Regions from separate parts of the Arthrobacter sp. NyZ413 genome, predicted to be linked through region 4. Evidence: riboswitches for the same ligand, from Rfam matches in the RefSeq annotation. Region 4 holds a riboswitch; each other region holds the start of a gene.
The links. Region 4 has a riboswitch for thiamine pyrophosphate ahead of ABCW42_RS18635 (ECF transporter S component). Riboswitches for the same ligand answer to the same signal wherever they lie in the genome.
Positions count from the first base shown of each region.

Region 1: another riboswitch for thiamine pyrophosphate. It lies ahead of thiO (glycine oxidase ThiO); the one in region 4 lies ahead of ABCW42_RS18635 (ECF transporter S component).
Region 2: another riboswitch for thiamine pyrophosphate. It lies ahead of thiC (phosphomethylpyrimidine synthase ThiC); the one in region 4 lies ahead of ABCW42_RS18635 (ECF transporter S component).
Region 3: another riboswitch for thiamine pyrophosphate. It lies ahead of thiD (bifunctional hydroxymethylpyrimidine kinase/phosphomethylpyrimidine kinase); the one in region 4 lies ahead of ABCW42_RS18635 (ECF transporter S component).

Region 1 covers NZ_CP155434.1:3,127,239-3,135,085, forward strand. The annotation lists gene ABCW42_RS14525 (SDR family NAD(P)-dependent oxidoreductase) at 1-206, opposite strand, end outside; gene moeB (molybdopterin-synthase adenylyltransferase MoeB) at 259-1,470, opposite strand; gene ABCW42_RS14535 (TetR/AcrR family transcriptional regulator) at 1,558-2,214, shown strand; gene ABCW42_RS14540 (DUF3107 domain-containing protein) at 2,267-2,491, shown strand; gene ABCW42_RS14545 (hypothetical protein) at 2,543-2,845, shown strand; gene ABCW42_RS14550 (4a-hydroxytetrahydrobiopterin dehydratase) at 2,978-3,325, opposite strand; gene ABCW42_RS14555 (thiazole synthase) at 3,387-4,193, opposite strand; gene thiS (sulfur carrier protein ThiS) at 4,197-4,433, opposite strand; gene thiO (glycine oxidase ThiO) at 4,430-5,764, opposite strand; TPP riboswitch at 5,756-5,875, opposite strand; gene thiE (thiamine phosphate synthase) at 5,903-6,592, shown strand; gene ABCW42_RS14575 (RNB domain-containing ribonuclease) at 6,686-7,847, shown strand, end outside.
Region 2 covers NZ_CP155434.1:2,797,806-2,805,652, reverse strand. The annotation lists gene ffh (signal recognition particle protein) at 1-1,015, shown strand, start outside; gene ABCW42_RS13100 (alpha/beta hydrolase) at 1,077-1,826, shown strand; gene thiC (phosphomethylpyrimidine synthase ThiC) at 1,827-3,650, opposite strand; TPP riboswitch at 3,646-3,754, opposite strand; gene ABCW42_RS13090 (amidohydrolase family protein) at 3,862-4,962, shown strand; gene ABCW42_RS13085 (VOC family protein) at 5,036-5,908, shown strand; gene ABCW42_RS13080 (hypothetical protein) at 5,996-6,439, shown strand; gene rpsP (30S ribosomal protein S16) at 6,632-7,048, shown strand; gene ABCW42_RS13070 (RNA-binding protein) at 7,050-7,292, shown strand; gene rimM (ribosome maturation factor RimM) at 7,436-7,847, shown strand, end outside.
Region 3 covers NZ_CP155434.1:2,711,458-2,719,304, forward strand. The annotation lists gene obgE (GTPase ObgE) at 1-459, opposite strand, end outside; gene rpmA (50S ribosomal protein L27) at 601-864, opposite strand; gene rplU (50S ribosomal protein L21) at 925-1,233, opposite strand; gene thiD (bifunctional hydroxymethylpyrimidine kinase/phosphomethylpyrimidine kinase) at 1,643-3,163, opposite strand; TPP riboswitch at 3,155-3,251, opposite strand; gene ABCW42_RS12665 (Rne/Rng family ribonuclease) at 3,396-6,668, opposite strand; gene ABCW42_RS12670 (vitamin K epoxide reductase family protein) at 7,138-7,836, shown strand.
Region 4 covers NZ_CP155434.1:3,991,059-3,998,905, reverse strand. The annotation lists gene ABCW42_RS18675 (Na+/H+ antiporter subunit A) at 1-1,545, shown strand, start outside; gene ABCW42_RS18670 (Na(+)/H(+) antiporter subunit C) at 1,542-1,997, shown strand; gene ABCW42_RS18665 (Na+/H+ antiporter subunit D) at 1,994-3,595, shown strand; gene ABCW42_RS18660 (Na+/H+ antiporter subunit E) at 3,592-4,158, shown strand; gene ABCW42_RS18655 (monovalent cation/H+ antiporter complex subunit F) at 4,155-4,433, shown strand; gene mnhG (monovalent cation/H(+) antiporter subunit G) at 4,423-4,854, shown strand; gene ABCW42_RS18645 (DUF4235 domain-containing protein) at 4,851-5,111, opposite strand; gene ABCW42_RS18640 (NUDIX hydrolase) at 5,171-5,890, opposite strand; TPP riboswitch at 6,022-6,160, shown strand; gene ABCW42_RS18635 (ECF transporter S component) at 6,235-6,864, shown strand; gene ABCW42_RS18630 (ABC transporter ATP-binding protein) at 6,864-7,847, shown strand, end outside.

The DNA of each region.
Region 1 (7,847 bases), 860 kb from region 4:
TGTTCGGGCCGTCTCGCGGGAACAGTCACCCGTGCAACCGCCGAACTGAGTGCCCGCACAGTTTCGAGGCCAAGCCCGGAATAGCCTCCCGTGACAATCGCGGTCTTGCCATGCAGGTCGATGCCCTCGATGACCTCCCTGGCGTTCGAATAGTGCCCGAACCCCGATCCGATGGGCTGCTGGGCGGTTATGGATTCTTCGCTCACGTCAAGGCCTTTCGTTTCCGTCCAAGGGGAATTCCGCCCCGAAGGGTACTGCTTAGTACACAGGCTTGGCCGGTTCGACGTCGCGCACCCATGCCAGGATCCCGCCGTCGAGATGGCTGACGCGGGTGTAACCGGCTCGCTGCGCCGCCGCGAGCACGGCCGCCGAGCGCGTGCCGCCCTTGCAGTGGAACACGATGTCCTTGTCTTGGGGAAGGTCCGCCCACGCTTCCCCGGCCAGGATACGTCCTTGCGGGATGAGCACCGAGCCGTCGATGCTCACAATCTCGTGCTCGCCCGCCTCCCGGACGTCGATCAACTCGAAGTCGCGATCGCCGGCAGCGCGCGCCTCAAGCATCCCGGACAATTCGGTAGCGGTCACAGTTCGGACGGCGTCGGCGGCGGGCTCAGGCGTGATTCCGCAGAAAGCTTCATAATCCGTCAATTCGGTAATCGGCTCGGCCGCGGGATCCTTGGACACTTTGATCTCGCGCCAACTGCCGCCGAGCGCGTCATAGAGCGCCACGCGCCCCAGCATGGAGCGCCCGACGCCGGTGATCAGCTTGACTGCCTCCGTCACCATGAGGGATCCGACGGCGGCGCACAGCATGCCGAACACGCCACCTTCACCGCAGGACGGGACAGAACCGGCCGGAGGGGCTTCAGGGTAAAGGTCGCGGTAGCTGGGTCCGTACTTGTCCCAGAACACGCTCACCTGGCCGTCGAAGCGGAAAATGGATCCCCACACATACGGCTTGCCGAGAATGGCTGCGGCGTCGTTCACGAGGTAGCGGGTGGCAAAGTTGTCCGCGCCGTCGAGGATGAGGTCGTAGCCGGAGAAAAGCTCCAGGGCGTTGGACGAGTCCAGGCGGGCGTCGTGCAATTGGACGTTCACCAGCGGGTTGAGCTCCTTGATGGCATCCCGCGCGGACTCGATCTTCGGCCGGCCGACGTCGCCGACGCCGTGGATGATCTGGCGCTGCAGGTTGCTGAGGTCGACGGCGTCGTCGTCTACGATACCCAGCGTCCCCACTCCGGCGGCGGCCAGGTAAAGCAACGCCGGAGATCCCAGTCCCCCTGCGCCGATCACCAGTACCTTGGCGTTCTTGAGACGCCGCTGACCCGTCGCTCCGATTTCGGGAATAATGAGGTGGCGCGAGTACCGCTCCACCTCTTCCGTTGTCAGTGCGCCCGCCGGTTCCACCAGCGGGGGCAAAGTGGACGAGGTCGGAGACGGCAAGGATTGGGCAGCAAAAGTAGTGGCCATACTTCAAAGTATCCCTGCCGCAGCCGCCAGGTCATATTACCGCGCAGTATTGTGGTCATAACTGCAAAGGGGAAAGGCGGCAGACAAGTGGCTGAGAGTTCACGTACCAAACAGGAGACCCAGGTCAAGCCTGATCGGACCGTATCGCAGCGCTCGGCGAGGCTGCCCCGCGATGAGCGCAGGGCCCAACTCTTGAACGCCGCCTTGGAGGTATTCGTCGCCAACGGTTTCCACGGCGCGGCCATGGACGAAATCGCGGAGACGGCGCATGTCAGCAAGCCCGTCCTCTACCAGCACTTCCCCTCGAAGCGGGACCTCTACATGGCCCTGCTGGACAGCCACCTGGCCACGCTTACGGACTTGATGCTCACCGCGCTGAACTCGACGTCGGACAACAAGGAACGTGTCCAGGCCGTCATGCGTGCCTACTACCGCTTTATTGCGAGCGACGACCAGGCCCACCGGCTCGTCTTCGAATCGGACCTCATCAACGACCCCGATGTCAGTTCCAGGTTGGAGACTTTCAACCGGACGTTTGCAGATGCCGTCGCGAAGGTGATTGCCGAAGACACCAAGCTGCCGCACTTGGAAGCACAATTACTGGGCCGCGGCCTTGCCGGGATGGCGCAGGTCAGCGCCCGGTATTGGCTGGAAACGGACGGCAACCTGGACATCGATGTGGCGAGCGACTTGATCTACCGTTTAGCTTGGCGCGGAATCAGTCGCTTCCCCAAAGAGTCCTAAGCTACAAATAGAGCACTGAGTAAATTCTTTTGATTGGCTGGGAGGCCCTGCTGTGGAAATAAAGATCGGCATTCAGAACGTTGGCCGTGAGATCGTGCTGGAGTCCGCGTTGGATGCCGACGCCGTTGCCAAGATCGTGGGCGAGGCCATTTCCGGCGGCAAGGACCTTCGCCTGACGGATGAGAAGGGGCGCCAGATCATCGTTCCCGGCAACGTCCTGGGCTACGTGGAGATCGGCGCCGAGGAAGTTCGCCGCGTCGGCTTCGGCGCCCTCTAGGCAACACCCGACGCCGGCAATTTCAGGAACACCAGCGAGCCAGGAGTCCGCATGCTTTCACTTGTCATCGTGGTGCTAGCCACCGTCGCCACAGGCTTCATCGTCTGGGGTAACGACAAACGCCGTGGAACGTATGGAATCGCCTTGCCCGCAGGCGCGTCCGTGACCGTTGGCATGCTTAGTTGGATGGTCTTCATCCAACTCGGCTTCGGCTACCTGCCCGGCGTTACGTGGATTCCTTGGGTTTTGCCGATCGTCCTGGGCACGGTGGCGGCTATCTTGCTGGCGATCTTCCTGGGCCGTACCCGCGCAAAGCACGACCTCACGAAGCTGACGGCAGCCCTGAAGCTCTGACCGCGACTTTACCGAGCGGCCTGGAAACACGGGCGGCAGCCAAGCAACAGTGACCACGCACCGTCGGTGCGTGGTCACTGTTGTTTAACGTCACTGTTGTTTAACGTCACTGTTGCTTAACGTCAAGACTGCCTAACCCGGCTCGGCATCGGGGTATCGTTCCGGCTGGGGCGCCGCTCCAAGTTCCCGGGCGGTCCTGCCCACCTCGGTGGCTGCGCGGATGTCGCGCCCAGTCACCTCACCGCCGGCATCGTGCGAGCTGTAGCGGACGAACACCCGGTTGTAGCGCCAGTCCAGGTCCGGGTGGTGGTTCTGGGCCTCAGCGATGCGCCCGACGGCGGCAATCAGCTCAAGCGCGGCAGCCGACGTCGGGCATTTGAAGACGGTGACCACCGCGCCAGAGCGGTATTTCCAGTCCGGCAGTGCCGCCAAGGCGGCGTCGAGCGCCGGTCCGGTGAGGATTTGGTCCTTGCCCGCCATGTTCGTTCCTTCCCCGGCGTGCCTCCGTTTCGGGAGGCTTTATGCGACGGGCTGATTGCCGCTAGAGGAACTCGGCGCGTCCTTCCATGGCCGAGGACGCCAAGGCGTGCTCCCGCCGCGGGATACGGCCCGCTTGCCTTGCCAGCCTACCGGCGATGACGGCATGTTTGAAGGCTTCGCCCATCTGGACCGGGTTCTGTGCGCGGGTGACCGCCGTAGCCAGCAGAACAGCATCGCAACCGAGTTCCATGGCCAGGGCGGCGTCGGAGGCGGTGCCGATCCCGGCGTCGAGCACTACCGGCACGGAAGCACGCGACACAATCAGTTCGATGTTGTGCGGATTCAGGATGCCAAGGCCCGTGCCGATCGGTGCGCCCAGCGGCATCACGGCGGTAGCCCCGAGGTTTTCCAGGCGAAGGGCCAGGACGGGATCGTCGTTCGTGTAGGCAAACACCTTGAAGCCGCGGTCCACGAGCTTCTCTGTTGCGTCCACGAGCTCGACGGCGTCAGGAAGGAGGGTGTGTTCGTCGGCGATGACTTCGAGCTTCACCCAGTCCGTTTCGAGTGCTTCCCGGGCCAGTTCGGCCGTCATCACGGCGTCTTTGGCCGTGAAACAACCGGCGGTGTTGGGCAGGACGCGGATTCCGTGGTCTACGAGCAGTTGGAAAAGTGAGCCGGTTTCCGACGGCGAGTACCTGCGCAGTGCCACCGTGGTGAGTTCGGTTCCGGACGCGAGCAGGGCTGCGCCCAGTCCGTCGAGGCTCGGCGCCCCGCCCGTCCCGGTGATGAGCCGCGAACTGAATTCGACGCCGTCGATCACCAAGGAATCGGTAACGGTGCCCGCACTTTGGGTGCTTGTTGTTGTCATGGTTCAGCCTCCTTGGACTGCTGTAACGATTTCGAGTTCGTCGCCCTCTGCGAGCGCCGTGGCCGCCCATTGGCTGCGCGGCACCACTTCGGAATTGCGTGCGACGGCGACTCCGATCTTGAGTCCGTCGCTCGCCTGGCCGTTGGCGTCCAGTGCGCGTCCGGTGATGTGGCTGACGACAGTAGTGACCGATGCGCCCTCACCCAGGGTGTGTTGGGCGCCGTTCAGTTTGATGTTCATGCGTAATCCTTCGAGAGGTGTTGGCAGGTCAGGTCCTGGTCTCCGTCAGCGGAGGCAGTTCCTGTGAGTGGTCGTGAGAAGCGGCCGGGCCGGAATTTGTTCCAACGCGGATCGGCGACGTTGTCCATGATGTCGACGCAGATCCGGCCGGCTGCCGGGGTGAGGAGCACGCCGTGCCGGAAGAACCCGGTGGCGACGATGAGGCCCTGCACGTCCTCGCCGCCAGTGTGACCCGAGGTTCCGGGGCTTTGGACGCGTCCCAGCAGCGGCGCGTTGTCCGGTGTGCCCGGGCGGGCGCGGGCGGTTGCTTCCAGGAGTTCGAGTTCGGATACCGCGGGCACCAGCACTTGGGCGTCGCGCAGCAATTGGTAGACGCCGCCGGCGGACACTGGGTTGTCCGATGTTCCCGCGCCGGACAGGTCGTCTTCCCGTTGCGTCGCCCCGATGACCACGGTTCCGTCTTCGCGCGGAACGATATACACGGGCACGCCTCGGACCATGCCCCGGACAGTAGCCGTCACGAGGGGCTGGAGCTTGTCCGGAACGCGCAGCCGCAGGATGTCTCCATAAACAGGACGGAGCGGGAGGCTGAGCCCATCCGGCAATTCTCCGAGCGCGGCGGCACCGAGTCCGTTGGCGACGATCGTCTCGGTGGCGAAGACTCGCGTACCCGATTCGAGTGCCACTCCGGCGACTCGTCCGCTGTCCCACAAGAGCTGCTTCGCCCGGTCGGGGACAGTGACGCCGTCGTCGGTTCCCTCGGTCCAGGTGGGATCGGCGGGCTCGTGGTCTTTCAGCGCGGCCAGGATGGTGGCCGCAAGCCTGCGGGGATCCACTTGGTGGTCGCCGGGAATGGCGAACGCGCACGAAATCTGCGGACTCAACAGCGGTTCCTGTTCCCGGGCCTCACGGACAGGCACTGACTCCACCTGGAGACCGTGGGAACGCTGGACGTCCCGCAGGTCGGCGAGTGCGCGCCGGTCCGCTGCGTCCGCGCCGACGGCGAGGGTCGGCGTCGTGCGGTATCCCGTGCCATGTCCGGAAGCCGAGGCCGGAAGCGATTGTTCGAATCCGGGCCAAAGCGCCGACGATTCGAGCATGAGCTCCAGGAGGTCCTCTTCCTGGTAGTGCAATTCGCTGACGGGCGCCAGCATGCCGGCGGCCGCGAAAGTGGCGCCGCTGGCTGGCGCGGGATCGATCAGCGCAACTGAGCGGCCAGATTTTCGGGCCTCCCACGCGATGCCGAGGCCGATGATTCCACCGCCGATCACGGCTACGTCGGCCTGCAGGCGGGCAGGCTGGAATGTGTTCTGGGGTTTTGGCTCGTCCATGGAGTCCTTCCCTACGCCGGTACTAGCCGGATCAGGTCAAGCGGTCGGCGCTGAAGCCCTCTCAGCCGCGCGGCGATTGTGACTGCCGCCGCGGCTCCCGCGGTACCAGCCCAGTTTAGAGGAACTACTCTGTTTTCCATGACCCTGAACGATGTCCACACCACCGCCCGCCTTTACCTCTGCACCGATGCCCGCAAGGAGCAGGGCGATTTTGAACAATTTGTCGATGCTGCGTTCCAAGGCGGGGTGGACATCATCCAGTTGCGGGACAAGAGCCTTGAGGCAGCCGAGGAGCTCGAACTCCTCGAGGTCCTGCATGCGGTGGCACAGCGACACGGCCGCTTGTGGGCCGTGAACGACCGCGCCGACATCGCTTCCCTGTCTGGGGCTCCCGTGTTCCACATCGGCCAGAAGGACATTCCGCTGCGCTCCGCCCGGAAGCTCCTCCACGATCCCACTGTTATCGGTCTCTCCACCCACTCGCCGGAGCAGATCGACGCCGCGATCGCCGCATCGCCCGGCCGCAGCGGACTCGACTACTTCTGCGTGGGACCCGTGTGGGCGACGCCCACCAAGCCGGGCCGTACCGCCGTCGGGCTCGAGTTGCTGAAGTACGCTGCCGACGCAGTGAAGAGGGCGGATGAGGAAACCGTGGGAGGCGTCGTGCTGCCGTGGTTCGCCATTGGGGGCATCGACCTCGGCAACGTCGACGCCGTCGTGGAGGCGGGCGCCAGCCGCATCGTCGTGGTGCGGGCGATCACGGAGGCGACGGACCCGACGGCGGCTGCACAGTCGTTGCTGGCTGCCCTCGATGCGGCGGCCGCGTAGGCGCGCTGCCGCGAACAGGAACGGGCCGGGAGACAGTGCCTCCCGGGGTCCGTTTGGCAGACTCCGGGAGGTTTTGGAGTTACCCTGACTTTCGTGTCACATCAGCTAGCCCCGAACGTCAGTGAAGCCGCGAACACGCTGGCGGAAGCGCTTGCGTCCCTTCGAACGGAACTTGAGCTGCCTTCCGGCTACCCCGCTGATGCACTGCGCGACGCCGAAACCGCAGTGTCCCGCCACACCCTGCCCGCCGTCGACCTGACGGACGTTCCTTTCATCACGATCGACCCCGCTTCGTCCACGGATCTCGACCAGGCCCTCTTCATCGAACGCGAGGGGAACGGTTACCGGGTTCTTTACGCGATCTCCGACGTTCCATCGTTCGTGCTTCCCGGTGGCGCGCTCGACGCCGAGACCCGCCACCGGGGGCAGACCTACTACGCTCCGGACGGCCGGATCCCGCTGCACCCGGAAATCATCAGCGAACGCGCCGGGAGCCTGCTGGCCGGGCAAACGTGCAGCGCGTTCGTCTGGGATTTCGACCTCGACGCCGACGCCGAGTTCCGTGCTGTCTCCGTCCGGCGTGCGAGCGTCCGGAGCCGCGCCAAACTCAATTACAAGGGTGTCCAGGCGGAGATCGATTCCGGAACGGCCGATCCGGTCCTTCAGCTCCTCAAGGAGGTGGGGCTCAAGCGGGTGGAACTCGAGAGGCTTCGCGGCGGGGCAAGCCTGAACATGCCGGAGCAGGAGATCGTGCAACTGCCCGACGGCGGTGGCTACCGGATCGTTGCCGCTCCGTCGCTGCCGGTGGAGGACTGGAACGCGCAGATTTCCCTCATGACCGGGATGGCGGCGGCCCGGCTGATGCTCGACGGCAAGGTGGGAATCCTCCGCACGATGCCGGCACCGGATGAGCGGTCCTTGCTCCATTTCAAGCGCCAGACGGGTGCGCTCGGCAAACCGTGGGATGACGGGATCAGTTACGGCGAATACTTGCGGACCTTGGACGCCAAGGATCCAAGGCAACTGGCGATCCTCCACTCGGCCGGGATGCTTTTCCGCGGCGCGGGCTACACGCCCTTTGACGGCGAGGTACCGGAGAGCGTCATGCAATCCGCGATCGGCGCACCGTACGCCCACACGACGGCTCCGCTGCGCCGCCTGATCGATCGTTTCGTCCTGGTAATTTGCGAGGCGCTCAGTGCCGGGACGGCGATCCCTGCGTGGGCGCGCGACGCCCTGCCGAGCCTGCCGGAGA
Region 2 (7,847 bases), 1.2 Mb from region 4:
CGAGGAGGCCCGCCAGAAGCTGCACGACGTCGTCATTGTGGACACCGCAGGCCGCCTCGGTGTCGACGCCGAGATGATGGACCAGGCGCGCCGCATCCGCCAGGCGATCATCCCGAACGAAGTGCTCTTCGTCATCGACTCCATGATCGGCCAGGATGCCGTCAACACGGCGGTCGCGTTCGACGAAGGCGTCAACTTCACTGGCGTGGTGCTGTCAAAGCTCGACGGCGACGCCCGCGGCGGTGCCGCCCTTTCGGTCGCGTCCGTCACCGGAAAGCCGGTCATGTTCGCGTCCACAGGCGAGAACCTGGACGACTTCGAACTGTTCCATCCGGACCGCATGGCCTCGCGCATCCTCGACATGGGCGACGTCCTGACCCTGATCGAGCAGGCGGAAAAGGCGTGGGACAAGGAAGAAGCCGCCCGGATGGCGAAGAAATTCGCCGACCAGGAAGACTTCACCCTGGATGACTTCCTCGCCCAGATGCAGCAGATCCGCAACATGGGTTCAATGAAGAAGATGCTCATGATGATGCCGGGTGCCCAGAACATCCGCCAGCAGCTCGAGCAGTTCGACGAGCGCGAGATCGACCGCGTCGAAGCCATCGTCCGCTCCATGACGCCGCACGAACGTGTTGCCCCGAAGATCATCAACGGCTCGCGCCGCGCGCGTATTGCCCGTGGTTCCGGCGTGCATGTTTCCGAGGTCAACGGGCTCCTGGAGAGGTTTGCCCAGGCGCAGAAGATGATGAAGAAGCTGGCCCAGGGCGGTGGCATGCCGGGTATGCCCGGTATGCCCGGGCTCGGGGGCGGCGGCGCCCGCAAGGGAAAGAGCGCTCCGAAGAAGAAGGCACGTTCGGGAAACCCGGCGAAGGCCGCCCAGGAACTGCGCGACGCCGAGAACAGGCGGTCGAAGTCGGTTCCGAGCGGTGCGGCATTCGGCCAGCCCGGCGCGGACTTCGATCCGTCCCAGCTGAACCTCCCCAAGGGCTTCGACAAGTTCCTCGGCAAGTAAAGTGCCCGCTGCCGGCTTCGCCGGCAGCGGTGATGTCAGTCCCGTGACCTAGGCTTGAGGAATGCAAAAACACCGTGTTGTCTTCGTCCATGGGGCGGGCTCGTTCGGGGCCGCCGCCTGGCCGAAGCAGCATGGTATGGCCTTGCGTTTTGACGCGCTCTTCCTGAAGCGCCACGGTTTCGATGCCCAGGCCGAGCCCTTGGAATCGGATATCCCGGCAGATGTGGACATGCTCCTTGAGTGCCTTGGAGCCTCCGAAACCGTACCCGCCGGCGGTTCGGCGCGGGGCGGCCACGTCGTGGCGCACTCCCAAGGCGCGATTTCCGCCATGCTCGCCGCGGTGGAGCGGCCGGACCTTGTCCGTTCGCTCGTGTTGGTGGAGCCGGCGTGTTTGTCCTTGACGGCGGAGCTTCCGGCAACTGCTGCGTACAAGGCGCTCATGGAGCCGCTGTTCCGTGTCAGGCACGAGCTCAGCGATGACGACTACCAACGCGAATACCTGCGCCGGGCTTTTTCTTCCGAAGCGGCGGTCCCCGATACCCCGGAGGCCCGTCGGACGGCCCGCCGCCTGCGCTTGCAAGCCCCTCCCTGGGAGGCGCCCTTGCACATTGTCCCCGGCGTTCCCACGCTCGTCCTGACGGGTGGTTGGGAGCCACTCTATGAGGAGATTGCCGGCTACCTGCAGGAAACCGGTGCCCTCCACCGCATTGCGGCAGGAGGGCACCGGCCCAATGATTCAGTTGAAGGAGACCGGATTATCCGCTCCTTCATCGCGGACGTCAGCCGTGCCGGATCTGTCCACGCTTCCTGATCAGTTCACGTTTCCCGGGCCCGCCGTTGCGCCAGGCACTGACAGTTCCGGCAGGTAGACCTTGCCGCCTGAAGCGAGGAATTCCTCGCTCTTTTCGCGCATGCCGCTGTACATTTCCGCGATGGCAGCCTGGGAATCGGCGGAACCGTACTCGTCGCGGATGTCCTGGCTGATGCGCATGGAGCAGAACTTCGGTCCGCACATGGAGCAGAAGTGTGCGGTCTTGGCCGGTTCGGCCGGGAGTGTCTCGTCGTGGAACGCTTCGGCCGTGACCGGATCCAGGGACAGGGCGAACTGGTCGCGCCAGCGGAACTCGAAGCGTGCCTTGGACAAAGCATCGTCGCGTTCGTGAGCACCGGGGTGTCCCTTGGCGAGGTCGGCGGCATGGGCGGCGATCTTGTACGTGATCACGCCCGTCTTCACGTCGTCCTTGTTCGGCAGGCCAAGGTGTTCCTTCGGCGTGACGTAGCAAAGCATCGCCGTGCCGTAGCGGGCGATCTCGGTGGCGCCGATCGCCGAGGTGATGTGGTCGTATCCCGGCGCGACATCCGTGACGAGCGGGCCGAGCGTGTAGAACGGCGCGCCGTCACAGAGTTCCTGCTGGCGCTCGACATTCTCGCGGACAAGGTGGAACGGAATGTGGCCCGGACCTTCCACCATGACCTGGACGTCGTACTTCCATGCCCGCTTCGTGAGCTCGGCGAGCGTGTCCAGCTCGGCGAACTGCGCGGCGTCGTTCGCGTCCGCGGTCGCTCCCGGACGAAGCCCGTCGCCAAGCGAAAACGCGACGTCGTACTTGGCGAAGATTTCGCACAGCTCGTCGAAATGGGTGTACAGGAAGTTCTCCTCGTGGTGCGCCAGGCACCAGCCGGCCATGATCGAACCGCCGCGCGAAACGATGCCCGTGACCCGGTTGGCCGTCAGGGGGACGTAGCGCAGCAGCACACCGGCATGGATCGTCATGTAATCCACGCCCTGTTCGCACTGTTCAATGACAGTGTCCCTGAAGATTTCCCACGTGAGCTTGTTGGCTTCGCCGTTGACCTTTTCCAATGCCTGGTAGATGGGCACGGTTCCGATCGGAACAGGGGAGTTGCGGATGATCCACTCACGGGTGGTGTGGATGTCGTCGCCGGTGGACAGGTCCATGACCGTGTCGGCTCCCCATTGCGTCGCCCACTGCAGTTTGTCGACTTCTTCGGCGATCGAGCTGGTGACGGCGGAGTTGCCGATGTTGGCGTTGATCTTCACCAGGAAGGCCTTGCCGATGATCATCGGCTCGGACTCGGGGTGGTTGATGTTGTTCGGGATGATGGCCCGGCCGGCAGCAACCTCGCTGCGCACCAATTCGACGTCGCAGTTCTCGCGGAGGGCGACGTACTGCATTTCGGGCGTCACGATGCCTTGTTTGGCGTAGTGCATCTGGGTGACGGTTTTTCCGTCGATGGCACGGCGGGGGACGGGTTGCGCGCCTTTCCACTCATCCGAGGCGGCGCCGCGGCGCACGGCCGACTTGCCGTCGTCGAGCAGGTTGCGTTCGCGGCCACGGTACGCTTCGGTGTCACCGCGGGCTTCAATCCATTCGTTGCGGAAAGGCTGGAGGCCCACTACGGGATCGCTACCGGGGCCGGCCGTGCGGTACACCCGGAAAGGAGCATTCCCCTCGCCGTTCGGCGAGGGTTCCAAGGCGATTTCCGTTACTGGTACCCGGATTCCGGTCTCAGCGTCCTCGATGAACGCAAGCGAATGCGATTTCAGCGACTGCGTCACCTCGCGGTCCGCTTCATTTTGGGTAGGGCTAAGCTGTGCTTCTTTGGAGCTCACTTGAGTACTCACTTCCTTCGCCGGCATTACCCGGACAGGTTCGACGGTCGCAGGCTGCGTCAGCCTGATCTCAGCCCCTGGCAAGGGCCCCCGTGTGGTCGTAGACGAAGCTACCACACGCGGAAGCTGCTGTGGCGTACATGACAGGAAGGAACATGCCCGCGGCCGGGTAGGGCTCGGCCGAAATGCGCTGCGGTCCTACTCTGGAAACATGCCAGAGATCATCGAATTCAGCGGCGTGGCGCTGACCGGCCCGGAAGAAGAACGGCGCGGCCTGTGGTCGGTCGACGGACGATTGACCTTTGTCCGGCCGGACGGCGCGCCGTCGGCGATCCTCGATGGATGGGTGCTGCCGGGACTCGTGGACGCCCATTGCCATGTGGGCCTGGGCAAAGGCGGAGCGGTAGACGAAGAGACCGCCCGCGTGCAGGCCGCAACCGACCGGAACGCCGGAACCCTCCTCATCCGGGACGCCGGATCCGCCAGCGACACGCGCTGGTTGCAGCACCGGCCGGACATGCCCCGCATCATCCGTGCCGGACGGCACCTTGCCAGGAAGGGGAGGTACATCCGGGGACTGGCGGAAGAAGTCGAGCCGGAAGGCCTGGTGGAGGCGGTGCGCAAGCAGGCCCGCTTCGGGGACGGGTGGGTCAAGATCGTAGGGGATTGGATCGATCGTTCGGTGGGGGACCTCGGCCCGTCGTTCCCCGCGGCCGTGGTGAAGGACGCCGTCGCCGCCGCGCACGACGAAGGCGCCCGGGTTACAGCCCATTGCTTTGCCGAACAGACCATCGACGACGTGCTTGACGCCAGGATCGACTGCATCGAGCACGCCACAGGCTTACTTCCGAGGCATATTCCGCGATTGCTCGATCAGGGTGTCCCCATCGTCCCCACCCTCGTCAACATCGCGACCTTTCCGGACATTGTGCAACAAGCCGCGCCGAAATTCCCCTTGTACGCCGGCCACATGGCGGCGCTGTGGGAGCGCCGATACGAGCGGGTCCGTGAGGCGCATGAAGCCGGAATCCGGATTTACGCGGGAACGGACGCGGGCAGCGTCATCAAGCACGGCCGCATCGGCGAGGAAATCCTCGAGTTGCACCGGGCCGGGCTTCCTCCCGCGGCGGCCCTCGATTCCGCGTGCTGGTCCGCCCGGAACTGGCTCGGAGCGGACGGCATCAGCGAAGGTGCCAGTGCCGACGTCGTGCTTTATGCGAAGGATCCGCGCGCTTCGCTCGACGTCGTCCTGAATCCGCAGACGGTGGTTCTTAGGGGGAGCGTTGTGGACAAAGACGTCGATGAGGAATAAATTGAAGCTTCAAGTAATTTAGATATGTAAAGGGTCGTCGATGGGCGGCGACCACAAGAGCCGGGAGTTTCACATGACCACCACACCCAGCCAGGATCTCCTTCCTGCCGACCTGACCATGGGCACCGTGATGCTCAAAGTGGGGGACATGAAGCTCATGGCCGACTACTACCAGCGGGCCTTGGGCCTGGAGGTCGTCGCGGAGCAGGACGGCGGGCTCTACTACGGCAGGCTCGGCAAGCCGCTGGTGCACTTGGCGCCCGCTTCGGGACTCCAGATCCCGGGGCGTGGGGAAGCGGGCCTCTTCCACACAGCGTTGCTCTTCGAAGACCGGTCTTCCTTGGCCGCGACTGTCGCAACGGCCGCCCAGTATGAGCCGCACGCCTTCGCCGGAAGCGCGGACCACCTCGTGAGCGAAGCTTTCTACTTCACCGACCCCGAGGGCAACGGCATCGAGCTCTACTACGACAAGCCACGCGAAGGCTGGGAGTGGAACGGCGCCTCCGTAGTGATGGACAGCTTGCCGCTCCCGCCGCAGCGCTACCTCCAGCAATTCCTGAGCGAAGAATCGGTGACGGGCCAGCATGAGGCCGGTGCCGGCGTCGGGCACGTCCACCTCCAGGTCGGCGATGTCCAGACCGCCCACGACTTCTATGTCGACACCCTGGGCTTCGAGAAGACTGCCGGTTGGCACGGGCAGGCGCTCTTCGTCTCCGCCGGCGGCTACCACCACCACATGGCCATGAATGTCTGGAACAGCCGCGGCGCCGGTCCGCGCAAGGATACGCTCGGCCTTGGCGAAGTGGTCATCGAAGTTCCGTCAGGTGACGACGTCGGCGCGCTCGCCGACCGCCTCAAGGTCGCCGGAATTTCTTCCCACCACACGGGAGCGGAGTTGCGCTTCGAAGACCCGTGGCGCAACCGCCTCCGGATCGCCGTCCGCTAGCAAGCTAAACTTGGGGCTTGATGGCGTGGCGCCTGTTTCAGGCGCCGCGCCGCGCTCCGTCGGCACCACTGAATGAGGGTAGTTTCCATGGGCTTTGCTGAAATTTTTGTTGCCACCCACGATGAAGCAATCAAGCGGGCATCCGCCCTCGAGAAGGGGAGTGGAGTTGCGGGAAGCGCGGTGCGGATCCCGGACATCAGCGACTTCGAAGTGGAGCAACTCGGCGATCTTGCCGGAACGGCCGTGCATGCCGCAGGCGCCGACTACGAACTCGCCTTGGTGGATGTTGCCAGCGATGCGTTGCTTGGCGTACCTGAAGCCATGGTGCGGGCCTTGTCCGAACTGCTGAGCTACGAGACCGAGGGCGAAGGAAGCGTGCTCGAGGACGTCGCGGATCAGTGGGCGGCCCAGGAGGACATGCCTTTCGATGCGAGGCAATCACGCCTGTACGTCCAGCAGTTGGCCGCGCTCGCCACTGATGTGGACAAGGTCGACCGCGCCGGGCTGTATGTCTGGTCCGTAGGGGAGTAGCCGCCGCCCGACCCGCCGGCCGGCCGCGGTTCGAAATCCTGTCCGCCATCTGGCACAATGGACAGGTACTTGATCCTCGCGGCCCCTCTCTCCGTGGGTGCATCTTGTCCTTGGAACCCTCAAGTATGGCCCGCCCCACGGGAGCAGAACGACGGGTTCAACCCCGTTTCAGAAACAGGAGTGACCACAAAAGTGGCCGTAAAGATTCGCCTCAAGCGCTTCGGTAAGATGCGCGCACCGTACTACCGCATCGTCGTCATGGACTCCCGCGCCAAGCGCGATGGCCGTGCAATCGAAGAGATCGGCAAGTACCACCCCACCGAGGAGCCCTCGTACATCGAGGTTGCCTCCGAGCGTGCCCAGTACTGGCTGTCCGTCGGCGCGCAGCCGACCGAGCAGGTTGCCGCGATCCTGAAGATCACCGGTGACTGGCAGAAGTTCAAGGGCCTCCCGGGCCAGGAAGGCACGCTGAAGACCAAGGTCGAGAAGCCTGCTTTCGTTGCGCCGGAGAAGGGTTCCGTCATCATCCCGGAAGCCATCACCAAGAAGGCGAAGCAGGCTGAGGCTTCCGAGGAAGCTGCAGAAGCAGAGACCACCGAGGCTGAGTAGATTGCTGGCAGAAGCGCTCGAACACCTGGTCCGTGGGATCGTTGACAGCCCCGAGGACGTCAAGGTCACTGCCAAGAACAACCGCCGTGGGGAGTCCCTCGAGGTGCGCGTTCACCAGGACGACCTCGGACGGGTGATCGGTCGCCAAGGACGCACCGCGCGCGCATTGCGCACTGTGATTGCGGCCTTGGCGGGCGGCGAACAGGTCAGGGTCGACGTCGTCGACACCGACCGCCGCCGGTAACGCGCTCAGCAGTACTTGTCTTTGGTCCCGCCCCTTCACCGCACGTCGGTGGAGGGGCCGGATTGTTTTACGAGGGCGGGACCGATTTTCAGCCGGGTCCAGCCTTGCCCCTCCCCGGCCCAGCGAGAAATCAGAGGAATCCCATGCAGGTCCAGGTTGCCCGAATCGGCAAACCCCACGGAATCCGTGGCGAAGTCACCGTCCAGGTGCTCACCGACGCTCCCGACGAGCGATTCGTCCGGGGAACCGAATTTGTGGTGGAACCGGCAAAAGCCGGGCCTTTGACCATCAAGAGCGCCCGCTGGAACAAGGACATCCTGTTGCTTGGCTTCGAAGAAGTCGCCACGCGCAACCAGGCAGAGGAACTCCGGGGCGCGAAGCTGTTCATCGAGACCGAAGAGCTTGACGAGGACGACGACGAAGGCTGGTACGAACACGAACTGCTCGGCCTCGACGCGCGCGTCGGCTCGCAGACCGTGGGCAAAGTAACCGCGCTCAACACGATGCCCGTGCAGGACCTCCTCGTCATCGAAGACGCTGCGGGCCGTGAGATCC
Region 3 (7,847 bases), 1.3 Mb from region 4:
GACGATGTCGCTCGAATCGCCTTCGATACCGAGGAGGGCAAAGCCGGGAGCCCTGCGTTTCTGGGAGGACAGGGCGGCATTGCCAAGGCCACCTTGGCCGCCCGCCGCGGCGATGTACTCCGCGCCTTGGCCTACGAGGTCGGCGAGGACCACTCCGTCCTTGGTTTTGACAACCGTTCCTTCGGGAACAGGAAGGACCAGTGTTTCGCCGTTCTTGCCGCCTCGCCAGTCACCCATGCCGGGACCGCCGTTGGTGGCGTGGCGGTGAGGGGCATGGTGGTAGTCAAGGAGCGTCGTGGTCTGGGCATCGACCCGCAGGATGACGTCACCGCCGTTGCCGCCATTGCCGCCGTCGGGACCGCCCAAGGGCTTGAACTTCTCACGCTTGACAGAAACACAGCCGTGGCCGCCTGTTCCGCCGGATACATGAAGTACTACCCGGTCTACGAAGGTGGCCACGTGTTTCTCCTCAAAATGGATCCTGCTGCTTGATTGCGTTGGCGAAGCTGGCTCTCCGCCCCGCCCCAGTAGATTCTAGTGCGGTTAAAAAGACAGGTGGAGCGGGCCAACCGGCCCGCTCCACCCGTTCAGAACGTTGTATTACTCTGCAGCTGCAGCAGCAACGATGTTCACGACACGACGGCCGCGGCGAGTACCGAACTCAACCGCACCGGCCTGCAGTGCGAACAGGGTGTCGTCGCCACCACGGCCGACGCCGGCGCCCGGGTGGAAGTGGGTGCCACGCTGGCGGACGATGATCTCGCCTGCGGAAACAACTTGGCCGCCGAAGCGCTTCACGCCGAGGTACTGGGCGTTGGAGTCACGACCGTTGCGAGTGGAGCTCGCGCCTTTTTTGTGTGCCATGGGATATGCCTGCCTTTAAATTCTTGGGAATCTGTTGAAAGCCTGAACAGCAACCAGCGGTTACTTGATGCCGGTGATGCGGATCTTGGTCAGTTCCTGACGGTGACCCTGGCGCTTCTTGTAGCCGGTCTTGTTCTTGAACTTCTGGATGACGATCTTCGGACCACGGAGGTCTTCGAGGATCTCGGCCGTGACCTTGACCTTGGCAAGGTCTGCAGCGGCGGAGGTGACCTTGTCGCCGTCAACCAGGAGCAGTGCGGGCAGCTCAAGGGTGCTGCCGGCTTCACCGGCGACGCGGTTCAGGGTTACGTAGTCTCCAACGGAAACCTTTTCTTGGCGGCCGCCTGCGCGGACAATCGCGTACACCACTTGGGCACTCACTTCTCTCGACGTTTATTACTAAATTTGCGTGCGGAACCCCGAACCGAAACGGGCCTGGTTCACGCTGTGCCTCAACGCCGTGGACCCCTATGCGGAGTCCATGAGTTATCCCTGAACAGTCCCGAATCAAGGAACGGTTTCAAAGAAACAGTTCCGAACGAAAGGTTCTCTGGGCATAACCCAAGTGTTGGCGTAAGCACCGAGGATCTAGATTACGCTAGTTTCTCCCCCGGCTGCAAATGAGGCCCGGTCCGGAGGCCGCCATGTGATGGATGCCACGGACTGGCAATGCCGCCGTCCGGTACCGTGCCCGTACAGCTTACCCTTGACGTTGGCGAAACCCCGGACGTGCCGCCCGACACGCTGCGGCAGCGGCCCACACCGCGTACGGGGGTTGTCAGCCGTGAACCCGCGGCGCGTCGAAAAACGCTGTTTCATAGCGGCAGGACCGGGAAAACGCCTCCAACATCGCTTCCCGCTCCGCGGGCGACGCCGCGCCTGCGGCAACATCGATGATGCCGATGGCCGTGCGGGTGGCTTCGGCGAATGCTTCGTCAGCGTATGTGCGCAACCAATCGGCGTAAGGGTGCCCCGCCGGTGCGCCCGACTCGAGGTATCCGTCGTGGAGCTGCCGGCCCACCTCGGCGTACAGCCAATAGCACGGCAGGATGGCAGCGACCAGGACGGCATAGCTTCCCGATGCCGACGCCGCCACCAAGTGGTCCACGTAAGCCTTCGTGACGGGCCCCGGCTGGCTGCTGGATTCTCGGGTCGCCAGCCAGTTCCGGTGCAGCTCGGACTCGACCTCCAGGCAGGTTTGGGCTCCACGGGCCCAGAACAGCTGTTCAGCTTCGCTTGGAGCCAGTGCGCTTGCCCGCGCCAGGACCCGGGAGTATCCGTTGAGGTAAATGGCATCCTGAGCCAGGTAGTACGCGAAATGGTTTTCGCCAAGCGCCCCGGACTGCAGGTCCTTGATGAAGTCCAAGGCATGGATGGCGTCCAGTTCAGGGCGGGCCTCCTCCCACAACCGTGCCGCGAACTCCCCGGGCTGGAGGCCGTTGTCCAGCGCATGGAAGTGGTGGATCGGCCCGTTGCCCTTGCCGACTTCCAACACCGCTGATTCCGCCAGTGCCCCGTGGAGCCACGGCTTGACCACGCGAAGGGCGGACTCCCAATCGCCGGACCGCACCTTGGCGGTGGCCATCGCGGACGAGAGCGAGCAGCCCGTGCCGTGGCTGTTGCGGGTTTCCACCCGCTCGCCGGGGAAGACCACGACGTCCTGGCTCAGCAGTCCAACGGTGTTCACCAAGGCGTCCGGGCAGCCCGGTCCCTCCAAGTGGCCGCCCTTCACCAACACGGTGTTTCCACAGGCGGCGGCCAGCCGCTTGCCCTGCGCGAGTGCCGAGTCCCAATCAGCGGCTTCGGATTCGCCCAGGAGCATGGCCAGTTCCGGCAGGTTCGGGGTGATCAGATCGGCCAAGGGCAAGAGCTCGCGGAGCGCGGCTTCCGCGGATTCCGCGAGGAGGCGGTCGCCGCTGGTGGCGATCATCACGGGGTCGAGGACCACGACGGCGGGACGCACCTTCCCGAGCCAGCGGCGTACTTCCTCGATCACCGCGGCATCCCCGAGCATGCCGATCTTGACGGCGTCCACTTCGATGTCGTTGCCGATGGCTTCAAGTTGCTGGCGCAGGAAATCAACAGGCGGAACATGGACCCCGGTGACGCCTTGCGTGTTTTGGGCGGTGAGGGCCGTAATGGCGGCCATGCCATAACCACCTTGGGCGGCGATGCTCTTAAGGTCGGCTTGGATTCCCGCTCCGCCCGAAGGATCGGATCCGGCGATGCTGAGGACCCTGGGCACGCGTCGGCGCGTTGCCTTGAGCGGGTACACGAGTGAATGCGGTGATGAAGCCATGCGGGACATCCCTTCGCCGGTGCTAACCGGACAGGTTCAACGGGTCTGGTCTCAGCCGGCTTGGTGCGCGGCACCCCGTGTCAGTCCCTTAGCTTAACCCGGATCACACGAAGTCCGTGGATCGAGCGTTCGACGAGCCGCTGGGGGCCCGGGCCGCCCGAAGGCCGGAACGAAGAAGCCCCGGCAGTGTCCGCGGATGCGGAAACCACCGGGGCTTCGAATGAAGGTACCGTCAGAGCTCGGACTTCGGCACGCCGACGCCAAGGATGATCGGTTCCTCTGTCGACGTGGGCTTGGCGGATCCTTCAACAGGGACCTTGGCCTCGTGGGCGGAGCCGCCTGACGCAGCCGCGGAGGCCTCATGGTGTTCGACATCCGTGGCGTTGGCCGCGCCCTGCGCCCGGCTGGCGCTACGGTTGCGGCGTGCCCTGCGGCTGCGCGGTGCAGACTCCGCGGACCCGTTTGACACAGCAGGCCCAGGAGCGGGAGCTTCCTCCGCGCGAGCCTCGCCCTCGGAAGGCTTGCTTCCCGATGTTTCCGCTTCCGGGGCAGCCTGTTCGGGACCTTCCCCTGCCGGGGTTTCGTCTTCCGGGGCATGGCCGAGGCCGGCAAACGCCTTCGCCAGCAGGTCCAGGCTCATCGTCGGAGTGCCCGCAGCCTGGGGCTCCGGGTGGTGGACGAAGGGCAAGGCGACTTCTTCGCCACCAAACCGCAACACGGGCTTCACGCGTTCCTCGATGCCGAACGGGCTTGACGAAGGAGCAGCGGCTTCCTGTCCACCGGAGGACCCGGCCCCACCCGCGGACGAACCCGGCGTCGCGGCCGGAGCCTGGACGGGCGCTGCGCCGGACTCTTCCGCGGTTGCCTCGCCCGCGGCGAGTTCCGCGGCATGCCGCAGCTCGTCGTCGTGCACGTGTGCCGCATGGGCCGCGGCCGCAATGGTGGCAAGGGCCGCACGGGTGGCGGCCTGGCGGCCGGGATCCGTCGGTTCGACATGGACGGCACCCGCAGTGGTTACCGGGGCCTCGGACGAGCCCTGCCCCGACCCCCTGCTGCGGCGGCGCTTCCGCGGTTCAGTGCGGCCTGCCGGCTGGGATTCGGCGCGTGGGTGGTGGTGCTCGGCGGCCAAAACGTTGGCCCGGCGATGCTCCACGGGCTCGTCGTGGGTGACGACACCGCGCCCTGCACACACTTCGCACTGCTCGCCGAAGACTTCGAGCAGCCCGGTGCCCATCCGCTTACGGGTCATCTGCACCAGGCCAAGCGAGGTCACTTCGGCGACCTGGTGCTTGGTGCGGTCCCGGCCAAGGCATTCGACCAGGCGCCGCAGCACGAGGTCGCGGTTGGACTCGAGGACCATGTCGATGAAGTCGATGACGATGATTCCGCCGATGTCGCGCAGGCGCAGTTGCCGGACGACTTCCTCCGCCGCTTCGAGGTTGTTCTTGGTGACGGTCTCTTCAAGGTTGCCGCCGCTGCCGGTGAACTTGCCCGTGTTCACGTCAACAACGGTCATGGCCTCGGTGCGGTCGATCACGAGCGAACCGCCGGAAGGCAGGAAAACCTTCCGCTCCAGGGCCTTGTGGATCTGCTCATCCACGCGCCAAGCCGAGAAGATGTCCTGCTCGGACGTCCACTTTTCGAGGCGCCCCACCAGGTCCGGAGCCACATAGGTCACATAGGCTTCGATGGTGTCCCACGCCTCATCGCCCGAGACGATGAGCTTGGAGAAGTCCTCGTTGAAGACGTCGCGGACAACCTTGATGGTGAGGTCCGGTTCGCCGTACAAAAGTTCCGGAGCAAGGATCTTCGTGGACGTGGACTGGCTCTCGATGCCTTCCCACTGGGCGCGCAGGCGGTTGATGTCATGAGTCAGCTCTTCCTCGGAAGCGCCCTCGGCAGCGGTGCGGACAATGACACCGGCGTTTTCGGGAAGGCGGTCCTTGAGGATCCGCTTCAGGCGGTTCCTCTCGACGTCGGGCAGCTTGCGCGAGATGCCGGTCATGGACCCGCCGGGAACGTAGACGAGGTAGCGTCCCGGAAGGGAAATCTGGCTCGTCAAGCGGGCGCCTTTGTGGCCTACCGGGTCCTTGGTGACCTGCACGAGCACCGAATCGCCGGACTTCAGGGCGTTTTCGATGCGGCGCGGCTTGCCTTCCAGCGTCACGGTGTCCCAATTGACTTCACCGGCGTACAGCACCGCATTGCGGCCGCGTCCGATATCCACGAAAGCGGCTTCCATGGACGGCAGGACGTTTTGGACCTTGCCCAGGTAAACGTTGCCGATCAAGGAGTCCTGCTGCGTCTTGGACACGAAGTGTTCGGCCAGCACGCCATCTTCCAGGACCCCGATCTGGATCCTGTCGTCACGCTGGCGCACGATCATCTGCCGGTCCACGGATTCGCGGCGGGCCAGGAACTCGGCTTCGGTGATCACTTGACGGCGACGCCCGGTCTCCCGGGATTCACGCCGGCGCTGCTTCTTCGCTTCAAGGCGGGTGGAGCCCTTGACGCTCGTGACCCGATCCGGGCCCGTGGACTCCACGTGCGCGCGGGGAGCGCGGACGCGGGTCACAGTGTTGGGCGGATCGTCGTCTCCGCCGCCGGTGAGCTCGAGGTCCTGGTCGCCGCGACGACGCCGCCTGCGGCGACGCGAGGTCACGCCTTCTTCCAGGGCTTCCTCGGCCTCGGCTTCCCCGTTTTCTTCACCCTCGACAGAGGCCTCTTCACCGGGAACTTCATCGCGATCGGACCCACGGCGGCCACGCCGCCCGCGGCTGCGACGCCGACGGCGACTTCCGCCCTCATCCAGCTCGTTGTCATCGCCAGGCCGTTCGCCGCCCTCGGATTCTTCATCGACAACGGCAGGGCGCACAACCGTGCTCAAGTCCGGAGCCTGGAAAAGCATGGAGGTAATGGAGCCCGGTTCCAGGAAGAGCGACGCGGCAGGGCCGGCGGCAGCTGGCTCGGCGTTCCCAGCGACGGCCGGCTCAGCATTCTCGGCCAGCTCTTCGGCCTCTTCTTCAGTGACCGGTTCCGCGACTGCCACTGAAGGTTCTTCGGCGGGTGCTTCTTCGGCTGCGGGTTCAGCAGGGACTTCCTCCGCTGGTTCGGCTGCCGCCGCTTTCGTCGTACGACGGCGCCGCACCGGCTTTTCGGGTGCAGCTTCCGTTTGCGGGGTTTCGGGTTCGACGGCGGCAGCCTGCGCGGCGTCCCCGGAACCTTCAGGGGAAGTTTCTTCAGCGAAACCAGGCAACGGTTCGGCGTCGACCTTCTTGCGGGCCCGGCTGCGCCGGACGGGCGCCTTGGGCGCTTCAGGAGCCGTTGCGTCGGCGACCTGCCCTGCGGACGGGGCGTCAGCTCCGGCGTCGGGCGCTTCCCCGGGTGCCTCCGCAGCAGCTTTCGGAGCGGCCTTGCGGCGGGTGCGGGTGGCCTTCTTCGGCGTCTCCGGGGCTGCTTCCGGCGCCGCGTCTTCGGCGGCGGCTACAACTTGCTCATTATCCATATGTGGCAACACTCCTGCCCTTGCGCAACCGCCACATCCGGTGCCCAGAGGGGCAATATTTGTCAAAACCCGCAGGCGTTGACAGAAGTCAGTAGTTGTCTTTCCGGTTCGCACCGGCATGCGGGTGCGGCATCCACGGAAAGCCGGCCTTGCTCAAAACCCGTTGTTCTATTGCCACAACCAGGTGCCGTCCATTGCCGCTGCGGGCCTACCGAGGATCATCGGATCCGGCATGCCCTGCTGGCGGCTGGCGGTCTTGGGAACAAGATGCCGGACCGGAATCCGCATGTGGATCGGCTTCCGGCCATGTCCATTCTCTCATACGCCCGCGCCGCCAGCGGGAAAATGCGGTGTAAAGCTGCCGTGCCGCCGCGCACGCTGGACGCCGCCTTCAGCCTCCGCGGCTAGAATCCTCCCAAGAGCAGTCCCCGGTGAATGGCCGGGCCCCTCCAGAAAAGGACAGCGAACCATGCCGAGCCCTGCCAGCCCGAACCTGGCCAATGACGACGCCCGCCGCCTCAACGAGGACAAGGAAAGCAACAACAAATCCGGGAAGAACGCTGCGGCGGCAGCCTTGCCCCGCATGGTCCGCGATGTGCCGTTCGCCTGGCTGCTGCTGGCCACCGGCACGGTTGCCTGGTTGGCTTCCGGGTCCTTGGTCCTCGAGAAGCTGCAGGTCCTGATCAACCCCCAGGCCGGGACGTTCTGCGACGTCAATCCCTGGATTTCCTGCGGAGACGTAATGAAGACCCCGCAGAGTTCGGTCTTCGGCTTTCCCAATATGTTCATTGGCATCGTGGCGTTCGCCGTGATCATCACCACAGCCATGGCCCTGTTCGCGGGAGCCAAGTTTGCCCGCTGGTACTGGGTGGGACTCCAAATCGGTGTAACGCTCGGATTCATCTTCATCGTGTGGCTCTGGTCCCAGGCGCTCTACGCCATCCATATACTGTGCCCGCTCTGCATGGTGGTGTGGGCATGCATGATCCCGCTGTTCGTTTTCGTGACCATCCGGAACGTGGTCCACGGTGTCATTCCAGCCCCTGCCCGCTTGGCCAAGACCCTCGGCGAATCCGGTTGGATTATCTCGGCCCTGCTCTACGTGGGCGTCATCGCAAGCATCTTCTTCGCGTTCATCAACATGTTCATCGGGACTTCGGGCTACTGAGGACGTCACAT
Region 4 (7,847 bases):
GCGCTGTGGCACGGATTGACGACGGCGCTCGGGCTTACCGCCGTTACCTTCGCCGCAGGTATCGCCATGGTCTACGCCCGGAACTTCGTATCCCGGGCCCAATCCCGCGTCCCTGACTGGATCGACGGCGACCGCGCCTACCAGCGCACCATCGGTGCCTTGGACGACGTCGCAGTGTGGGTGACCGGACGCACGCAACGCGGTTCCCTCTACTTCTACTTGGCGGTCATCCTCACCGTCGCCTTCGCAGTCCCGCTCACGGCCCTCATCATGGCCAATAAGCCCATTCCCGGCGGCCTGTACCTGATAGATCCGAATTCCCCGCTTCAAGGCATCGCCGCTGCCGGAATCATCGTCGGTGCCTTGGCCGCCGTCCGTGCCAACAAGCGCTTCCTAGCAGTGCTGATGGTGTCCGTGACCGGGTATGGAATCGCGTTGTTGTTCGCGTTCCAAGGCGCGCCGGACCTCGCCTTGACCCAAATGCTGGTTGAGACCATCATCCTGGTGGCTTTTGTCCTGGCGATGCGCAGCCTTCCTCCGGAGCTCCGGGACCGGACCGGCGGCAAATACCGGGTGGTCCGCGTCATTATCGGCGTCGCGTTCGGCGTGACCATGATCTTCGTGGCGATCTACGCCATGGGGGCGCGCATTTCCAACCCTGTTTCGCTGTCCTTCCCCCGGCTCGCCTACGAGGGCGGCGGCGGCCTCAACGTCGTCAACGTGACCCTCGTGGATATCCGGGCGTGGGATACCTTCGGCGAGATCTCGGTCCTCGCGGTCGCCGCTACCGGCGTCGCGAGCCTGATATTCGTCCGCAGCCGGGGTGAACGCATCGTCAAGTCCGCAACGGTGCCCGAAGGCAGCGTGGGGCGGCGCCCCGCCGTCGGGGGCAATTCGCGCGAGGAAGCCTCCTTGGCGATGGTCCGCAAGTTCGCCGGATCCCTTGCCGATCCCTGGCTCGTGGCGGGCCGGACCCTGGCACCGGAGCGCCGCTCGATCATTTTCGAAGTGGTCACCAGGCTGATCTTCCACTCGATGATCGTGTTCTCCGTCTATTTGCTGCTCGCAGGCCACAACTTGCCGGGCGGAGGCTTCGCCGGGGGACTTACGGCCGGCCTCGCGCTCACCATCCGTTACTTGGCGGGCGGCCGTTTCGAGCTCCGTGAAGCCGCGCCGATCAGCGCCGGCATGCTGCTCGGAACAGGCCTCGCGACGGCGGCCGTCGCCGGGTTCGTGCCGCTCCTTTTCGGTGGCCAGGTCTTCCAGAGCGCCATCTTCGAGTTCTGGCTGCCGCTGTTCGGCGACATCAAGTTCGTGACGTCGACGATTTTCGATATCGGTGTCTACCTCGTGGTGGTCGGGCTTGCCTTGGACGTGCTGCGCAGCCTTGGCGGCGAGATCGACGAGCATTTCGAGGAAACGGCCAGCGCGGACGCCAAGCGTTCATGGGTTTCCCCAGCCGGTTCGGCCGGCCCGGCATCGGCCGAAACCGCGACCACCGTGCCAACGACGACCACCGCGCCAACCACAAAGAGGACCCCATGAGCGTCAACTTGACCTTGTTGATCGTCATGGGCGTGCTGTACGCATGCGGGATCTACCTCATCCTGGAGCGCAGCCTGACCCGCGTCCTGCTGGGACTCATGCTCCTCGCGAACGCGACGAACCTATTGATCCTGGCAACCGGCGGGTACGCGGGACTTGCCCCGCTGTTCAGCAAATCCACCGACCCCCACGACTACAACGATCCCCTGCCGCAGGCCTTGATCCTGACATCGATCGTGATTTCCTTCGCGGTCACAGCCTTCATGCTCGGAATCATCTACCGGACCTGGGCACTGGCGCGGCAAGACGACATCCAGGACGACGCCGAAGACCGCCGCGTCGCCAAGACCCCCAGCTTCGACGCCGAGGACGACTCCGTGGTTCCCGAAGAGACCTCGGAATTCCCTGTTACTGAAGTGCCCGCCGCCGCCAAGGAAGGAGCCACCGAGTGAACATCGCCAGCCTGGCACCGCTCGCCGTCGTCCTTCCCATCCTCGGCGCGGCACTCACCTTCGCCCTGAACCGGAATCCCCGGGCGCAGCGCGTAGTCAGCATCGGCCTGTTGTCCCTCACATTGCTGTTGGAATGCTGGCTCCTCGCCTCGGTCTGGACCACCGGGACAGCATCCGTCACCCTGGGCGGCTGGCTCCCGCCGTTCGGCGTGGTGATGGTGGTGGACCAGTTTTCTTCGCTCATGCTGGTGGTTTCCTCCGTGGTCAGCCTCGCCGTCCTGGTCTATGCGACTGGCCAAGGCATGGCGGACGGGGACAGCGAAGCGCCGGTATCGATCTTCCACCCGACCTACTTGATCCTGGTTGCCGGGGTTTCCAACGCTTTCCTCACGGGCGACCTCTTCAATCTCTACGTCGGCTTCGAAATCCTGCTCACGGCGAGCTACGTGCTCATGACGCTGGGCGGGACCGGTCCGCGCATCCGCGCCGGCGTCACTTATGTTGTGGTGTCCGTGGTGTCCTCGGTGCTGTTCCTGATCGCCATCGCCATGATCTACGGCGCCACCGGAACCATCACCATGGCCGATCTCGCAGTCAAGTTGGCCGGCTTGGATCCGGGAACCAGGAACCTGCTGCACGTCATGCTCCTGGTGGCCTTCGGCATCAAGGCCGCCGTCTTCCCGCTCTCCTTCTGGCTGCCAGACTCCTACCCGACGGCACCCGCGCCGGTCACCGCGGTGTTCGCGGGCCTGCTCACCAAGGTGGGCGTCTACGCCATGGTCCGCACCGAAACATTGCTCTTCCCCGGCGATACCCTCAACGCGCCCCTTATGGTGGTGGCGTTGTTGACCATGGTGGTGGGGATCCTCGGCGCGATAGCCCAAAGCGATATCAAACGTCTGCTGTCCTTCACTTTGGTGAGCCACATCGGGTACATGGTGTTCGGCCTGGCAATGTCCTCGGTTGCCGGACTGGCCGCTGCCGTCTTCTACGTGGCGCACCACATCACCGTCCAGACCAGCCTCTTCCTGGTGACGGGCTTGATCGAGCGCCGTGGCGGAAGCTCATCCATGGACAGGCTCGGAGGGCTCGCCAAGTTGTCTCCGCTCTTGGCCCTCCTGTTTTTCATTCCGGCAATGAACCTCGCCGGAATCCCGCCGTTCTCCGGATTTCTCGGGAAGCTTGGCCTCCTGCAGGCCGGGATCGCGCTTGGGACACCGCTGGCCATCACCTTGGTGGTGGGAGGCGTGGTCACGAGCCTCCTGACCCTCCTGGCAGTTGCCCGCGTGTGGAACCGCGCGTTCTGGCGCAAACCCGAGGACGCGGAATACCCCGATCGCGTCCTGAAGGACACGGCCGGTGTGGGCCTGCTTCCGCGGTCCATGGTGGGAGCCACCACGGCCCTGGTGGTGTTCGGCGTCGCGTTGACTGTGTTTGCCGGTCCGCTCTTCCATTTGGCAGGCAACTCCGCCGAACAGATGCTGGACCGGACGGCCTACATCCATTCGGTACTGGGGGACAACGCCCACGTTCCAGGAACCGCGGCGCCGGGTGTCCAACCGGGTGTCCAACCGGGTGTCCAGGGGAGCGGCAAATGAGCCGCAAACGGATCTCCTTCCGCACCGAACTTCCCCTCCTCATTTGGCTCGTGGTGGTCTGGGGCGCGCTCTGGCGCGACTTCAGCCCCGGCAACCTCGTCTTCGGCGCCATGGTGGCAGTGGTGGTTGCCCGGGTGTTCTACTTGCCTCCGGTCGAGCTCAGCGGGCGCTTCAACGTGCTCCGGGCCATTCCTTTCGCCGTGGTGTTCCTCGGCAAAGTGGTGGCAGCGAGCTTGAACGTGATGTACCTCGCTATTTTCCGGGGACCCGCGGTGACCAACGCCGTCGTCGCCGTTCCTTTGCGGAGCCATTCAGACCTCATGGTGACCGCCACAGGCCACGTGATCTCGCTTATTCCGGGGTCCCTTGTGGTGGAGGTGGACCGCTCCACGTCCACGCTGTACATCCACGGGCTCAACGTCCGGAACGAAGCCGACCTCGCCAAGCTTCGGCGCGAAGTCCAGGACACAGAGGCAGGACTGATACGCATCATGGGAACCCGGGCCGAAATGGAAGCACTCCAGGCCGAAGGATGGCCTGCAACGAGGGGAGCCCGATCGTGAAAGACCTCGTCCTGATCGTCACAGCGGTGATCCTGAGCCTCGCGGCGGCCGGCGCGATCTACCGGATCGCCGTCGGGCCTTCCCTGTTGGACAGGGTCCTCGCCTCAGACGTGCTGCTCGCCATCCTCGGCGCGGCCCTCGCAATCGATATGGCCGTCAACCGGCACCTCAACAACCTCGTGCTGCTGGTTGCCTTGGCGCTCATTGGATTCATCGGTTCCGTGACCGTGGCCCGCTTCGTCGCCGACCGCAGGGGGCAGGTCAATGACTCCTGACGCCACCGGAATGGACGCCGTGATCGACGCCGTCACCGCGGTCTTGCTGATTGTCGGCGCCCTCATGTCGCTTGGCGCCGCGATAGGCCTGTTGCGCTTTCCCGACCTCATGAGCAGGATGCACGCGGCCACCAAACCGCAGGTACTGGGACTGTTCCTGGTCCTGGCCGCCATAGGCCTTCAAATGCGCGAATGGTGGGTGTGGCCGGTCCTGCTGGTTGCCTGGATCTTCCAGCTGCTCACCGTGCCCGTATCCGCCCACATGGTGGGCCGCGCAGGTTACAGGACCAAGCACCTCCACCCCGAGCTGCTCAGCGCCGACGAACTGGAAGCCGTGGTGCTTCGGGCTGCGGGCGAACAAGCGTCTGCTGGCGAAGAACCAGCCGGGGAAAAGGACGAAGAGGCCGGCAAGCAGCCCTAGACGATGTCCTGGGTCTTCTGGAAGCGGACGATCGCGCGTTGCGTGCCGCGGTTGGCCAGGACCTGGATGACTGTGCTGACGGTTGAGGAAATCAACGCGAAGGTAAGCGCCGAACGAAGGCTCTGGGGGGTTTCGTCCTTGTCGGTCGGCGGCTTGTTGCCCGTGGTCTTCTCCCAGACGGTGTTCACGATCTTCGTTCCGACCAAGCCTGCGACGATGCTGATGGCGGTGCCCATGAGCTTGATGAGCATGTTCATTCCGGGACTCCTTCGTTTGGCGAAACTGGGGCCGTCCCCAGCCTAACCCCACAACCGGCTCACGCGTCCGGCCGGCCCTGCTGCCGGGCTTGGCGCCGGAGCCGGAAGAACTCTTCGAGGGCGCCGGGTTCCGGCCGGACGGGGAAGATGTCCCGATCTTCGGCTTCCACCGCGTCCATCGTGCCGAGCCTGAGGAGTTCTTCCAGCAGGGCCAAGGTGGGAGGCATCAGCTTGAGCGTACCGGCGGCCTCGGATTCGAGGATTCCTTGCACGGGCAACCAGACTGAAGACGACGCCTCCGTTGTCTGGTGCTGCGGCTCGGACCCGCGATCGGGGAAGGCCAAGTAGAAGAACGTGTCGAAACGCTTGGGCTGGTCTGCGGGAGTGACCCAGTTTGCCCAAGGGCGAAGGGCCGTGGCCGGGAGCTCCAGCCCGGTTTCCTCGAAGACTTCGCGCTGGGCGGCGGCCAGGACGCGTCCCGCGTTGTGCCGGGCCGAAGCGGGATCGGTGGCAAGGCTGCTCCGGTGCCACGCGGACGCGTGCCGCTCGACGACGTCGTCCGTGAAGTCCCAGCCGGAGCTGTCCACCTGGTCGACGCGCCCGCCCGGGAAAACCACCATGCCGGCGGCGAAGTCCATGGTGGATACCCGGTGCTGGACAAAGACCTCCAAGCCGGAAAGTCCAGTCCCTTCGTCGTCAGGAATAGCCACGTCCCGGACAAGGATCACGCTCGCGGCGAGCCTGGGTTCGGCCACCTTTGGGCTGTTCGCTTCGCTCATGCTTGTCACCATACCGGGGCCTGCCTGGGCCGGCGTCTCCGGTGATCCAGCAGGTTGAGACGCAATCGGGTCGCAAAGGGTCCAAAAACAAGCCGAGGTGTAAACTGAACCACGCCCAGAAAGGGTGCATTTGATAACGACAGGGGAGCGCCGGCCGTCGTGCCCGCAGCAGTGCGGACGCGGAGGATGGGCGCTGAGAGTGCGGATAGCCGCAGACCCTCGAACCTGATCCGGCTAGTACCGGCGCAAGGGAGTCGAGTTCTCAAAGTGTCCGGAAACCGGCGCGGCGGAAGCTGCCCAGGAAGCCGCAAACACTTTCCCCTCCTGTTCCTCAGGAGGACAAAATGACTGGTGTTTCTGCAAGGCCGGGCATGGCCAAGCCCGGTTACAACTGGCGCGTCGTCGACATCGTCGTGGCTGCGCTGATTTCCATCGCCGGCGGCGTGATCTTCTGGGCATGGGACCAGATGGCCTTGGTTGCCACACCGATGAGCGCTTCCTACCCGCCCTTGTCCGGCATCATCGCCGGCGGTTGGATGATCCCGGCCGTCCTCGGCATGCTAATCGTCAGGAAGCCCGGCGCGGCCATCTTCTGCGAGACGGTCGCGGCCACGAGCGAACTCTTCATGGGCTCCCAGTACGGCACCACGGTGCTGATCTCGGGCGTCCTGCAGGGTCTTGGCGCCGAGCTGATTTTCCTGGCCTTTGTGTACAAGAAGTTCAACCTGCCGGTTTCGTTGCTGGCCGGGGCAGGCGCCGGCCTGTTCTGCGGTCTCAACGATTCCTTCCTCCCGTGGGGCTGGAACATCGCCTACGAGCCCATCGACAAGCTTGCCTACATCGCGTTCTGCACGGTTTCCGGTGCGGTAATCGCCGGCGCTTTGGCCTGGATCGCCACCCGCGGCCTTGCCAAGACAGGCGTCTTGAGCGCATTCGCGTCCCGCAAGGCCGCTTCGGAGTCCGTCTTTTCCTGATGCCCAGTACTGATTCCGGCACCGCTGCCGTGGTGCGGCCCGCCGCCATTTCCGCGCAAGGGTGGGGTTGGCGGCACTCGGGCCGCGCCACGCAGGCCATCCATGCCCTGGACCTGGACATTCGTCCGGGCGAGCGGGTCCTTTTGCTTGGACCTTCGGGCGCGGGCAAATCGACGCTCCTTCACGCCCTTGCCGGCGTCCTTGGCGAGGAAGGCGACGACGCCGACGAAACCGGCTCGCTGCTGGTGGATGGCGAGTCGCCGCGCGCCCGTCGCGGAAGGGCCGGACTCATGCAGCAGGACCCGGAAACCCAGGTGGTCCTGTCCCGCTTGGGTGACGACGTCGCCTTCGGTGCGGAGAACCTCAGGGTGCCTCGGGAGGAAATCTGGAAGCGCGTCCATGAAGCGCTCGACGACGTCGGGCTGAGGAGCAGCGCGGGCGACGGTTTTGCGCTGGACCACCCGACGTCGGCCCTGTCCGGCGGGCAGAAGCAGAGGCTCGCGCTCGCCGGGATCCTCGCGATGCGTCCCGGTCTGATCCTCCTGGACGAGCCGACCGCCAACCTTGACCCGGCCGGCGTGCTGGAAGTCCGGGATGCGGTGGGCCGTTGCCTGGACAAGACCGGCGCCACCCTTGTGGTGGTGGAACACCGGGTTTCCGTGTGGAAAGACCTGGTGGACCGGATCGTGGTCCTCCAGCCAGGCAGCACCTCCGAAAGCGGTTCGACGCCGGCCGTCCTGCTCGACGGCGCGCCCGACGCCGTGCTGGCGCAAGCGAGGGACATGCTCATTGCTGCCGGCGTGTGGGTACCCGGTTACGTTCCCGCCACCCGTGCGCGCACGGCAACCCCTGGTTCCGGATCCACGGCACGGGACGAGGTCCTGCTGAGCGCCCGTGACCTCGCGGTTTCGCGTGAACCTGCGCGCCGTCGCGGATTCAAGTCCATCCCGCCGGTCCCCGTGCAGTCGGGCCTCGATGCCGAC